2 linked regions of the Gimesia maris genome follow. The protein of the gene in region 1 binds, or shares a complex with, the protein of each later gene. Links are inferred from orthologs where the notes say so. Each region holds a gene or a part of one and is shown on either strand. Other genes may lie near its edges.

Region 1 (8,092 bases):
TCTGACGCGTTCGACATGCGCGCCCAGTGAAATCAGTTTCTCTTCGAGACGTTCATAACCGCGATCCAGATGATAAATCCGGCGAATAACGGTCTCCCCTTCCGCGGCGAGGCCAGCCAAAACCAGCGCGGCACTCGCACGTAAATCAGAGGCCATCACACAGGCACCACTTAAACGAGACACCCCATTCAAAATCGCACTGGCCGATTCCCTGCGGATATTTACCCCCATGCGTGCCAGCTCCGAGGCATGCATGAATCGATCCGGAAAGACCTTGTCAGTGACAATACTGATTCCAGGGACACACGCCAGCAATGACATCAATTGCGCCTGCACGTCTGTCGGAATGCCGGGATACGGAAGTGCTATGCAGTCAACCGACCGAAGTGGCTGCGTCACCCGCACCGTGACAGACTGTTTTTTTGCCGGCTGATCGGGAAACGCGAGTTGTACTGTCACGCCGATTTCCCTGAGTTTTTCAATCACAGCTGTAATATGATCGGGTCTGACCTCTTTCAAGCAGACATCGCCTCCCGTAATGGCAGCGGCAATCATTAACGTGGCTGCTTCAATGCGGTCCGGAATGACTTCATGTTTCACACCATTGAGTTGCTCCACACCCTCGATGGTCAGAAACGGTGTTCCCAGACCATCGATTTTTGCTCCCGCTGCATTCAGGAAATTACCGACGTCGACCACTTCCGGTTCGCAGGCCGACGATTCAATAGTGGTCGTCCCTTTTGCCAGGGCAGCCGCAACCATCACGTTACAGGTCCCCGTGACGGTACTCCCGAAGGCCCCCCCCAGGAAAATATTCGCGCCGCGCAACCGATCCGCCCGCGCGATGACATAACCACGGTCCACGCGGATTTGTGCCCCCAGCGCGGAGAGTCCTTTCAGATGTAAGTCAATCGGCCGGTCTCCGATATTGCATCCGCCCGGCAGTGAGACACAGGCCATACGACGTTTGGCCAGCAGAGGTCCCAGCACACAGACACTGGCCCGCATGCGTCGTACCAGTTCATAATCGGCGATACAGGATGTCTCATCCACAGTTTTAAGACGCAATGCACCATCCGGATCGCGGTTCACATCCATACCCAGGGAACCCAGAACCTGGGACTGTGTTTTGACGTCGACCAGGTCGGGGATAGAGTACAGGGTAGTTTCGCCTTCGCAGGCCATTGCCGCTGCCATCAGTGGTAACGCGGAATTTTTCGCACCACTGACAGAAACGCTACCCGAAAGCCGCTCGCCTCCGCGAACGATAAACATATCCATCCCTGGATCTCCTGTTGTAGATTAAACGTCGATTTGCTGACGCAGTATAGAAAATCCGTTCATTTTAAGATAGGCAATTTTTGCCCGATTATCACCCGGGCCCGCCCTGCCAGGTCCGCTTTCACCCTCACATTTGTGTATTCACCAGTCGCTTTAAACAGAGCCAGTAAATCAGCTTCCTGTTCCGGTGAGAACTCGAGCATCAATAACCCCTGGTCTTTTAAATAGCGTCCCGCCTCTTGAATGATCTTACGATAAAAATCCAGACCATCTTTCCCCCCTGACAAAGCCAGACGTGGTTCATGCTGCCTGACATCTTTTTCAAGCTGCTCGATTTCTGCATCCGGAATATAAGGTGGATTACTCACGATGATATCGAATAAGGTCCCAGGCGGAATCTGTTCGAAACAGTCACTGAGCAGGAACTGAATCTGGTTTGATAACTCATTGGAAGCGGCATTTTTCTGGGCGATTGCCAGCGCCGGTTCACTGATATCAGTTGCCTGGAATTTTGCATTGTGACAATTCGCAGCTGCTGAAATCGCGATGCAACCACTCCCGGTGCACAAATCCAGAATAAAAGGATTCGTGAGTTTCTGTGCCTCATCGACCAGTTCGATGACCAGCGTTTCGGTATCGGGCCGGGGAACAAGCACATTCTTATCGACATAAAAATCGAGTCCGAAAAATTCGCGATTCCCCACCAGGTAAGCCACCGGTTCAGAATTCGCGCGTCTCTGTACCAGTTGTCTCATCAGAGCGCGTTCCTGTTCTGTGACGACGTCTTCGTAATTCGTGTAGAGGCGAATCCGCTCACAGTTTCTTGCGTGAGCCAGCAGAACTTCGGTATCCAGACGCGGGGAATCGCTACCGTGTTTCTCTAAATGGGCAGTCGTCCAGTCCAGAATCCGACGAACTGTCCATGGTTCCGATGCAGCATCAGAAGTGCGATCCGGTGATGGTGAGTTCTCATTCACGGCACGATCCATCGTAGTGACAGCTAACCGATAATCGGTAGAAAGTCGAATTTATTTTTGTGAGCCGTCGCCCAGTAAACGCTCTTCTCGGTCAAACTGTAGCAGGGCACTGATGAGATCATTCAGGTCGCCCTGCATGATCTGATCAATTTTGTAAAGGGAAAGGTTGATGCGGTGGTCCGTCACGCGGCCTTGCGGAAAATTGTATGTTCGTATGCGCTGGCTGCGGTCACCCGAGCCAATTAACGTCCGACGCTGGTCAGCTCGTTCATCGGCTGCCTTCTGCTGCATCTGTTCCAGCACGCGACTTCGCAGCACGCGCATGGCCTTGGCTTTATTTTTGTGTTGACTTTTTTCATCCTGGCACTGCACCACGGTGCCTGTCGGCAAGTGAGTGATCCGCACGGCGCTTTCCGTTTTATTCACTTTCTGTCCGCCAGGACCACTCGCGTGGAACGTATCGAGGCGAATATCATCCGGCTTGATATCAACTTCCACTTCACTGGCTTCAGGAAGTACGGCCACCGTAGCAGCACTGGTATGCACGCGGCCCTGTGTCTCTGTCTCGGGAACACGCTGCACGCGGTGTCCTCCACTTTCAAACTGCAAGCGGTGATAGGCACCTTCACCGGCAATCGAAAACGTGACTTCCTTCAAACCACCCAACTCGGTGGCGCTCATGTTTAACACTTCTGTTTTCCAGCCCTTTTGCGCTTCCACAAAGTGCATATACATGTCGAAGAGTTCGCGTGCAAACAGAGCCGCTTCATCGCCGCCGGCTCCAGCTCGAATTTCCATGATCAAGCCGCCACGCGTGATAGAATCGCCGGCTACCACCAGGTCTTCCAGTTCTTTAATATGCTTCTCGTGCTCTTCACAGAGTTCGTCCAGTTCTTTCTGGGCGTATTCTCTGGCAGCAGGATCAGTCTCTTCTTCCAGCATCTCCCGGGCAACCTCAATGTCTTCGGCACGGGTATTAAACTCGCGGACTGCTAACGCAACCTTCGCCAGGCCGCCGTACTCTCGCTGGATTTCAACCAGCTTACTCGTATTAGCCAGAACTTCCGGATCCTGGAGTTCTTTTTCCAACTCCTCATAACGATCCAGTTTGACCTGCAGGGTGGGAAACTTCATTTACCCAAATCCACGTAAAAGACTGTCTGTGGTGTTTGGTTTGACTTTCAACTCTCTGTTGAAATACAAACCCAGACATTAAAAATAGAAAAGCGACGACCATGCATTAAACGAGGCTCATACGGATCATCCGTAGAGCCTCAGTTTTAGACAATAGATAATTGTGCTACTTGTCTTCTTTTTTGTCGCCTTCTTCTGCACCTTTGCGTTTGTCCCAGTTGTATTTCTTCTGGAATTTTTCCACACGACCAGCACTGTCAACAAACTTCATCTTACCGGTGTAGTAAGGATGAGATTTGGAACTGATTTCCACTGCCACCAAAGGGTAAGTGTTACCATCTTCCCATTCCACTGTAGTTTTAGAAGTGGCTGTTGACTGGATGAGGAATGAATCACCTGTTGAAGTATCCTTAAATACAACAGGATGATAGTCGGGATGAATGTCTTTTTTCATTTTCTCAGCTTCTTTATTACCTGAAAACCTTAATCGATTTCACAGACTGTCCGCTGCCAGTCTTGTGGATCGGGACTCCGAAAGCACTTCTTGCCGTGTGCTGTCCCTGACTCTGCTTTATTACCGATGCCAACCATCGAACTGCTTTGCCGGAATGATCCCTCAAACGAAACCGTCTGAGTCCTCAGATTCCTAAAATTAGAAAACAAAACAGCTTATAGAAATATCTGCTTCATGAAACATCACAGTTTACGTTCCTCTGCACGAATGAGCAAGCGCAAAGGCCCCCGGCCATAAAATCCCGCAACTCGTTTAATAAACATAACATACAGCTATCCCAGACCTTCTGATTTTTAACAATTCGCGCAATTTTTCATTTTTTCCTGACCTGGACTCTCATCTGCAGGCTCTCATTTGAAATCATCTCAAGAAGAACGGTCCATTACAGGAGACTTGTCCGGTCACACTGTTCCCTTTTCAGCAGTTGGGCTCAGGACTCTGTATCTGTTTTGAAAATCAAATGTTAAGTAACTTGGCCTGCCGCAGTTGACTGTTTAGAGTTAGATAAAAACAAGGGCTGTCGTCCCCAGTTACATATCAATTCGCTCAGGAACAACATTATGGATCATCCTTTAAACTGGAATAGTCAAAACCTGACACATGGCTGGCAACGGGGAGTCACCGCTTTTTATTACGGGTTAGGCTTTTCGGATCAGGATTTCGACAAGGCCCAGATCGGGATTGGCGTGCCACTCTTGGATGGCAACCTCTGTAATGTGCATGCTTACGATCTTGCGAAAGTAATTGCACAGGGATGTCAATCCGCTGACATGATCGGTCTTCCTTTTGGAGTTCCCGCCGTCAGTGACAACATCACCCAGGGACAGGAAGGAGGCAACGCCAGTCTCCCCTCTCGGAATATGATCGCCAACGCGGCCGAATGCGTCGTGAGTGCTCATTCGTATGATGCCCTGATTGGCCTGCATAATTGCGATAAAAACGGACCGGGCTTCGCCATGGCATTGGCACGACTCAACTATCCGGGACTGGTCGTCAGTGGTGGCAGTATCATGCCCGGCTGCCACAAAGGACAGGACATTTCGATCCTCGACGTCTACGATTCCCAGGCAGCTGCAGCAGTCGGCGCGATGGAAGAAGAAGAAGCGGACCAGATTCTGAAAACCGCCTGCCCGGGCCCGGGGGGATGTGGTATCGCCGCTTCTTTCAATACCTGGGGCATCGCGCTCGAAGCCATCGGCCTTATGCTCCCGTTCAGCAGTTCCACGCCGGCCATTGATAATGCAAAAAAAACAGAATGCCTCAATGTCGCCTCTGCCGTGCGAAATCTCCTGCAGAAAAATATCCGGCCGCGCGACATCCTGACCCGCAAAGCATTTGAAAATGCAGCCGCCACCATCGCGGCCGTCGGCGGCTCCACGAATGGAATCCTGCATCTGCTCGCGCTGGCACGAGAAGCGGAAGTCGAATTTTACCTGCAGGACATTCAGGAAATTCTTCGAAAAACGCCCGTGTATTGCAGTTTTGCACCACGCGGCAAAAAAACCATGGTCGACCTGCATCACCTGGGTGGCACACCGGTCCTCATGAAACACCTGCTCAAAGCAGGCATCATCGATGGCAGTTGCCTGACTGTAACCGGCAGAACCCTGGCGGAAAACCTGGCAGAAATCGGCGATGTCCCCACGAACCAGGAACTGATCGCTTCGCTCGATCAACCGTATAAAACTTACGCCGACATGCAGATCTGCTTTGGCAATCTGGCACCGGGAGGCATTGTCTTTAAAGTTTCCAGCATGCAGGAATCACATTTCACGGGAACCGCCTGCTGCTTCGATGAAGCGAAAGGCGTAGTCGATGCCGTCGAAGCAGGTAAGATCAAACCCGGCAGTGTCATCGTACTACGAAACCTGGGTCCGGTCGCATCAGGCATGCCTGAAGTACTTGTCGCGACTGCCGCTCTGACGGTACCGGAACTGGATGGCAAAGTGGCATTCATTTCGGACACACGTGTCTCCGGTGTTTCACACGGTGCCATCGGCGTGCATTGTTCTCCCGAAGCGGCAGTCGGAGGTCCGATTGGTCTGATTCAGGATGGTGACCAGATCTCGTTCGATCTGCTTAAAGGAGAAATCAGCGTTGATGTCTCCGACCAGGAATTTCAGCAACGCCGAGTGAAAAAACCACTTCAACCCGTCAGACATTCCCGCGGCTATCTGGCTGATTTTTCAGCCACCACCTCACAGGCACATCATGGCTGTGTGAGTAAAGCCCTGCTGCCGGACTGCGAATAACCCCGGAACCCCAACTTAAATACAAGGGAACCAGAAATCATGTCAGCCCCCGATTCCTTTCCAGAGGATCTTTACCAGACATTATCTGACTTTCAGCAAACCCATCTATTGACCTGGTGGAACGACCTGAGTCAACAGGAACAAGCCAGTCTCTCAGCACAGATCCAGGCGATTAATTTCAAGCAGATCCAGCGGTTGTATGCCCCTGAAGAGACAACTCAAAAGGCAGAATCGCCGGCACAGAAAGCGGAACGCGCCACGCGTCCGGCGACTGTAGTCCGACTGGAAGATCGCTGTTCGTCTCCCTCTGAATCGGAAGAGGCAACGAAACGTGGCCAGAAACTGCTGGCAGCAGGCAAAGTCGGGGCGATCCTGGTTGCAGGCGGTCAGGGTTCCCGTCTGGGCTTCAGCCATCCGAAAGGCATGTTTCCCATCGGGCCCGTCAAACAGACTTCCCTGTTTCAGATTCTGGTGGAACAGTTGCGTGCCCGCGCACGACAGGCAGGAAAGCCGATCTGCTATTTCATCATGACCAGCGATGCCACTCATGATGAAACCGTGGAATATTTTCAGCAGCATCAGAATTTTGGTCTGGCGGATGGCGAACTCTACTTCTTCAAACAGGGTACGATGCCCGCTGTCGATGCGGATTCCGGGCAAATTCTCCTGGAAGAAAAACACCGCATTGCCGTCAGCCCGGACGGACATGGGGGCATGCTCGCAGCCCTCAAGAACAACGGTATGTTTGACGTGATGCGGGAAAAAGGAATCGACACACTCTATTACCATCAGGTCGACAACCCGACTGCCATCGTCTGCGACCCCGAGTTCCTGGGTTATCATCAGACGGCAAATGCAGACGTATCAGTCAAAGTGGTGTCAAAACGCGCACCCGATGAAAAAATGGGGATCGTCTGCGATGTGGACCAAAAAACCCAAATCATCGAATACAGCGATCTGCCCGACCATATCTCTGAACAAACGGATGATGACGGCAAGCTGCTGCACTGGGCAGGCAGCACGGCAATTCATATCTTCAACCGGGATTTTCTGGAGCAGATCGCCAACGACGATGCACGCCTTCCGTTTCATCAGGCGAATAAAAAAGTGCCGTACATTGATGCGTCGGGGACCCAGGTCGCTCCTGCAGAGCCCAACGCCATTAAGTTTGAACGGTTTATCTTTGATGTGCTGCCTGAAGCAGAGACCGTACTGGTCTATGAAATCGATCGACAACGAGAATTTAATCCCGTTAAAAATGCGGAAGGCCAGGATTCTCCCCAGACAGCCCATGCAGCGCTCAATCGTATCTTTTCCAGTTGGCTGACCTCCTGTGGCGTGACGCTCCCCGCAGAAGCGACTGTTGAGATCAGTCCCTTATTTGCGGTCGATGAAACAGAGTTAAAACAAAAAATCTCAACCGATGCGCAATTTACATCTCCCGTGTATCTGGGAGAATAGAATTCGGCAGTTAAGCTGCCAGAATCAACTCCCACTTTCATTCACGCGAACAACATTTCCCTTTCGGAGAAACAGGCTTCATGCTTCACACAGTTGTCATGGCAGGTGGCAGCGGAACACGCTTCTGGCCGCAAAGCCGCAAAGCGATTCCCAAACAACTGCTGAAACTCGTGGGCCAACAAACCATGATTCAGGAGACGGTGGCGCGCTGTCGTGAACTTTCACATGAACAACATGTCTGGATTGCCACTAACAGTACACTTTCACCTGAAATCAAGCGGCAACTGCCGCAGTTGAATCCGGAACACATTCTCGTCGAACCAGCAGCGCGTAATACCGCTCCCTGTATTGGACTGGCGGCAATTCACCTGCTCCACGTCGATTCCGAAGCCATCATGCTCGTGCTCTCGTCCGATCATGCAATCCAGCCGGAGTCGGGTTTTGTGAATACTGTCAATCAGGCGGTAAAACTG
Region 2 (6,220 bases), 870 kb from region 1 along the record:
GGTTCGAATTTTAATTCGCTGATTCAGGATGTCACGACAAAACCTGCTCCCAGCATACGTGATCTCTGCCCTGATATCCCGCTGGAGATTGCCGAATGTGTTTCGCTGATGCTTGATAAGAGTCCCGCGAATCGATTTCAGAATGGATACATGGCGGCTCTGTTTCTGAATGCGGTTCTGGGACAGGTGCAGAATATTGAAGCGATGCTTCACGAAGCATTTGCAGATAACAGCCTGGTTACCTGGAAACGCAAAGGGCATCAATACATTGTCAAGGTCCGGCAGTCAGAAGAACGCAAGCAGACCGTCTTCATCGAACCGAGCGATCATCAGATGCACGAGCGTCTGTTATTGATTTACAGTACCTGCTGTGATGCACAGCCTGAGTATTACGAAGAAGCACTCAGGCTGAATGCGGAAATCTCACATGGCGGGATTTCCATTCGCGAAGTGAATGGTGAAACGAAGTTTGTGATGGTCGATACCTTCCCCCGCTCGACCGTGGATGCTGAAGATATCCGCAAGAGTGTCGTGGCCGTCGCCCAGCATGCTGACGATGTGGAAAAGAAACTGACTGGACACGATCTGCATTAATTCCACTTTCCCTCCCTGGCTGAGCAGGTCCACCTGTAGTGATTGTAGCAATCATTGTTGTCAGAGACACTGGGCTGTCACGTCGAACAGTTTGTGAACGGTTCCGGATATACTGGCCTCTCTCAAAAGACATGCCAGTCATTAAAACTGTGGCGAACCTACGCGCTATGTTGGAATCATGCCCGATTCCAGTGAGAACTTAAATCAAGAGCTTGACCCTCCATTCCTGACACTGATATAGTCAATATCATATCAAAAATGCCATTTCCGGCTCACCAGACTGAATCCATGCCCCGCCAGGCGTTATGTGTGTACATTCGACACGGGTTACGGGTGCTGGAGACAGGACTTCAGGTTTTCAGCCTGTTTCAGCAAAGTCTCTGTGGGAATTTCCAGGGTAGAGACGATATACTTTTAATACATTTGTGGTCTGCAAAACCACTTTCCATTCTGATCGAGAAGAGTAATTCCGGGGTATTTCATGCGTCCATCACTCAAATATTCTTTTGCGACCGTTTTTGCCTGCAGTTGCCTGTTTTTAACTTCCCAGGGAAATCAGGTATTCGCTCAGAAAAATACGTTGAATCGTGGATTCTCGATCAGCCCGGACCTGGTGGCAACGGGTGAAGAACTGGCCTCACAGAAATCACTGTGGGTCATGGAAGCGGTATTCAAGCCCATGCGCATGGTGCGGATGGACCTGACTGACCCGCTTACCGGTAAGAAAGAGAAAACCCTTGTCTGGTACCTGGTCTATAAATGTGTCCTGCGTCCGATTGAACGACCGAATTCAACCACTGAGTTCACACCGGAAAACGCCGAGGTTCCTCCACCAGGGCCACCTTTATTTGTTCCGGAAATCACCTTGATTACAAATGATAACGGACAACAGAAGATCTATCCCAATCAGATTCTTCCTGAAGCCGAACTCATCATCAATCAGCGGGAACGCCATCAATTTAAAAATGCTGTCGACATTATCGGAGAATTGCCTCCTGAAACACCGGCTGATTCTAAAGAAGAAAATGCCATTTACGGGGTCTGTCTCTGGACTGGCATTGATCCGGGGACTGATTATTTCACAGTCCTGTTTTCCGGTCTCACGAATGGCTACAAAAATGTTGAAGGACCGGATGGAAAAACCGTGACCCTGCGGAAGACTCTGGTACAGCAGTACTGGCGCCCCGGCGATGAGTTTGGCCAGCAGGAACAGGAGTTTCGGCCTAAAGGCAAACCCTACTGGGTTTATCTACCCGACGATCCCGCAGTTGCGGCAAAGATGAAAAAAGAACTGAACATGGAAGAGAAGCCTGCTCCCTGAATCAGAATTTAACCGGTTCTTATCAAAAAATAGTGGGAAGTTGTCCAGAAATTGGATTATCTCTTGCAAGTTCAGGCTGGATTCGCCAATATACGGCCTCAATTAACAGTATTTTCTTAAAATGCTCCTGTACAGGGGCAACTTTTGCTACCTGAGGAATGATTTAATGGCACATAAGAAAGGTCAGGGTTCCAGCCGTAACGGTCGTGATTCACAAGCACAACGACGCGGAATCAAGAAGTTCGGCGGCGAAAGCGTGCTGGCAGGAAACATCATCGCCCGTCAATGTGGAACGAAGTGGCACCCCGGGAAAAATGTGGGCATGGGCCGCGACTACACTATCTTTTCACTGGTGGAAGGCAAGGTTTACTTCGATAACGAAGGTCGACGCATCAACGTTGAGCCTGTATTGAACTAATACTCTTCCAGAGTAGACACATGGAAGGCTTCCTGAACATCGCATTCAGGAAGCCTTTTTTTATTTACCGGTTCGTATGCCCTGTTGTGAGGGTGACCGAGATTTTCGTAGGCGCCTGCTCTTTACCGCGCAATACGGATACCGTAACTGTGTCACCCGGCTTTTTACTTTCGATGTAGTCCAGGAAATCAGACGCTGTTTTTACAGGTCTTGAGTCAACGGCAACGATCAGGTCAGCGGCACCACGGTCAACACGTTCAATCGTGATCAGTCCCCTTCTCTGTCGGACAATTTTGGGGCCGCGAATCCCTGCCGTTTCCGCCGGTCCGCCTGGAGTCAGTTTCGCGACCAGCAGTCCCTGTTCGGTTTCATACACACGTTGGATCCCGATTTCAGGATGAATCATGTGGCCATGGGTCAGAAGCTGGGGGACCACGCGCGAAACCAGGTTAGAAGGTATCGCGAACCCGACGCCGGAACTTTGACCTGTATTACTGGCGATGGCGGTGTTGATTCCGATTAACTGGCCATGCGAATTAATTAAGGGACCTCCTGAGTTACCTGGATTGACTGCGGCATCAATCTGAATAATCGACTTGATCGTACGGTTGCCTCGCAGTTTCAGAGAGCGATTCAGACTGGAAATGATTCCGCAGGTCATGGTTCGTTCCAGGCCAAAGGGATTTCCGATGGCAAACACACGCTGTCCGACTTTCAGTTTGCTGGAATCGGCGATGGTCACCGGTTTCAGAATACCCGCATCCTCTTCAATTTTAATGACGGCGATATCGTTAATCGCATCAGCGCCCACAAACTTGGCAGTGTAAGATTTCCCGTTGAACAGAGTCACATTTACCTGTTGCGCATCTTCAATCACATGGTAATTCGTCAGGATGTGTCCCGCCTGGTCGATGATTGCTCCGGAGCCGGCTCCTTCTGTATCATATTCCAACAGGAAAAATCCATCTGTCTTCGTACTCTTTGTGGTGATATGCACAACGCTTTTATTTAATTTTTCATAAACACTGACGTTAATCTCTTCTTCGGGGGACAACCCACGCTGATTGAACAGAACCGTTTCTGGAACGGCCAGCGTCTGATTAGCCGTTGATCGGGGAGACTCAGTAACTAATGGTGTTGGAGGTACGATTTGTGGACCTGAGAGCCGGGGTGGTGACTGCGCCTCCGAAGTCGACATCATGACGGCTCCGGGAGATTCTAATGAAGCTACGACCAGACCACCAATTACCGCGGATATAAAACAACCAAGTACATATTTCATGTGACACCTCGCACAACACGAAACTCAAGCAAACTGGGTAAAACAAGAAGTCAGGGAACTGACGAAGAACGATGTTAAACTTCGTTTTTGAAAGAATTTTTAAAATAGGCATGGAATCTCGACTGAACTCCATCATAATTCCTTGCCAGAATATCAGTGAAGTTCAAACACTGATAAAATAGATGACCAGCCAAAGAATCGTAAGTCATTATCACAATTCTCCTGCCAGCGTAAATAGGAATTCAACCAGTCATTTGCAGTGGAAGCAAATCTGTTTGGGGCCCCTCAGAGGAAGCACTGAAGTTTTTTTATAGCGTACCCGTTTCAGCGTGACGAAAGGATTGAGATGCGTCGGATTGCACTTTTAACAGCAGGTGGCGATACGCCAGCTCTAAACGCCACGATCTTCGGGGCTGTCGAACGAGCCAATGAACTCCGAGTTCAGGTTGTCGGTATTATTAAAGGCTTTGGGGGGTTGCTCGATCCTACCGTCCCTCATATTCGATTGAATCCGCTGTATTCAACACTTCCGGAGCTGGACCCCCGCTGTGGCGGGACCATTCTCGGTTCATCCCGTACCTATATTGACGAATCTCATGCGGGAGAATTACAGCTGGTGAAAAAGCGGCTGGATCAGCTGGGGATCGAGGGGCTCATCTGCATTGGCGGGGATGGGACCCTGAACGGGATGCAGCCGATTTCGCAGTTTATGCCTTGTGTCCTGGCACCCAAAACCATCGATAATGATCTGGGACTCAATTATCCAGACGAACCCAATGAATGGATACGCGAAGTCAATCCTGAGACTCAGAAAGTCAAGTTTCGCAAGATGCCTGGAAAACAGGATCTGGAGCTGGATGATATCGTCAACTTTGCGACTCCCGGTTATGCAACAGCCGTCTATGTCTGTGTGCAGGGGGTCCAGCGGATTCGTTCGACCGCAGAAAGTCATCGCAGAATTGCCATAATTGAAGTCATGGGACGCGAGTCAGGTTACCTGGCATTGGGCGCAGCGTATGGCCAGCCTGACATTATTCTGATTCCTGAAGTCCCACTGGATTATGAACGATTCGAGCGTCGCGTCCGCGATCTCTATGAAACTCAGAAGAATGTAGTCATCGTCATTGGCGAAGGATTACGTGATCAGGAAGGAAAACGACTGGGGGATATCTCGAAAAGTGTCGATCCGGCAGGCAATATCATATTCAGTGGTGCAGCAGAAGTGCTGGAAAATATGTTGATCGAATCACTGGGGGATCACTATTTTGTCTCACGCAAAAGGCATGAACTTGCGAAACAGGCAACTTTCACACGAAAGATCGGGCATACTCAACGCGGCGGCCGTCCGATCCGTTTTGATCGTCACTACGCAACACAACTGGGGGGCAAAGCCGTTGATTTGCTGGTGCAGCGACAGAATAACTATGTCGCAATTTTACAGTGGAATGAGCAACGCGGTTTTTATGTCAGTTCGATCAACGGAAATTCACTGCGGGATGCCTGGCGCGGAATTCACCCGCGGACTCTACATCCGGCCTTCTACGATGAACACCGTTATCAGCCTTCCAGGCTGGGCGTCAGCTATCTTTCCAGGATCTTCGCGAATGCAGTAGGGTCTGATGACCTGGAACTGTTACGTGAAGACCTGTTTGATACCGGGCATTTGAAAACCCGGTATCAAAGTATCAACGTCAGCGTTCATAAACACATTCGGTATTTGAATTCCGATGTAATGTCGGAAAACTCCGAGCAGTTCTAAGGTTCCTGCTGCGGTACCTCAAATGCCGCCGGTTGAATCTCAGGAACGGTTACAGGTTGAGGAGAAGTGGAATTCCCTGCATCACTCTGGTTCGAGATGGTGTACGCTGCCTGCACGGCATTCTGCTTCAATGTGCCCGAAGTGGCAGCCATTGACATGCGCAGTTCTTTTTTGGTGGAAAGGTAGCGTGAGACCGCGGAATCTGAGTTGATCATGATGTCGTCTACTACATACTGTCCCTGCTGTTTGATAAACAGGACAGTCGCACCCCGCTCTTTATTCCCCAGCTGGATTCGCGAGTAGCCTTCATTTTCATTGATTTCGAGGCTGGCAAGATTGGACATGAGGAGTTCCGGGATGTTGAAGGCTGTCTGCGGAACGTGTTCCACCTGTCGCCAGACCAGCTCATTGAAGTCGCGCGAGGAATGACGCTGAAGGTCTCGAATATTCTGTTCGTGCATTGAGAAGGCATAGTTCTGAACCCGTACCATCATCTCCAGTGTCGCTTTCACCGATGCAGGACGGTCTTTCAGGTCCAGGTGAATGTCGTCAACCAGCAGTTGCCCCAGGTGTTCTCGCAAGATGTACGTAACTGGCAGATTCCCCTGTCGAGCGTACACTTTTGTGATGGCACCGTTGAACTGGATGTCCAGGATCTCAAAGCCGGGTTCCGTGATTTCATCCAGTGGCAACTGAGCAACCAGTTGGGGGGCGACTCGTTTCCAGACTCGGGTGGAAAAATCGGGAGTCGAACTGAAGTCCAGAATCTTCATATCCCGCTTCGATAGAGCTTCACTGAACAGCAGTGTGATTGCCCGTGTTGAGAACAGCGATGTCAACGTTACC

What was found. Proteins that work in one complex are often made in the same cells at the same time.
Region 2: GmarT_RS17360 (region 1) and rpmA share a complex: the UniProt entries of both Escherichia coli proteins name them as parts of the 50S ribosomal subunit. The link is inferred for Gimesia maris from one-to-one orthologs.

The regions. Positions count from the first base shown.
Region 1 is NZ_CP042910.1:4,746,249-4,754,340, forward strand. What follows is about bases 2,203-5,182. They hold GmarT_RS17360 (type B 50S ribosomal protein L31), read right to left. Parts: upstream 3,847-5,182; coding sequence 3,559-3,846; downstream 2,203-3,558. Other genes in these bases: prmC (peptide chain release factor N(5)-glutamine methyltransferase), read right to left, coding at 2,203-2,258; prfA (peptide chain release factor 1), read right to left, coding at 2,310-3,392; ilvD (dihydroxy-acid dehydratase), read left to right, coding at 4,467-5,182. In the rest of the region: murA (UDP-N-acetylglucosamine 1-carboxyvinyltransferase), read right to left, coding at 1-1,281; more of prmC, read right to left, coding at 1,341-2,202; more of ilvD, read left to right, coding at 5,183-6,158; GmarT_RS17370 (UTP--glucose-1-phosphate uridylyltransferase), read left to right, coding at 6,198-7,619; GmarT_RS17375 (mannose-1-phosphate guanylyltransferase), read left to right, coding at 7,700-8,092.
Region 2 is NZ_CP042910.1:3,876,561-3,882,780, forward strand. The notes cover bases 940-3,707. They hold rpmA (50S ribosomal protein L27), read left to right. Parts: upstream 940-2,081; coding sequence 2,082-2,333; downstream 2,334-3,707. Other genes in these bases: GmarT_RS14405 (hypothetical protein), read left to right, coding at 1,076-1,915; GmarT_RS14415 (S1C family serine protease), read right to left, coding at 2,398-3,615. In the rest of the region: GmarT_RS14400 (serine/threonine protein kinase), read left to right, coding at 1-594; GmarT_RS14420 (6-phosphofructokinase), read left to right, coding at 3,962-5,374; GmarT_RS14425 (hypothetical protein), read right to left, coding at 5,371-6,220.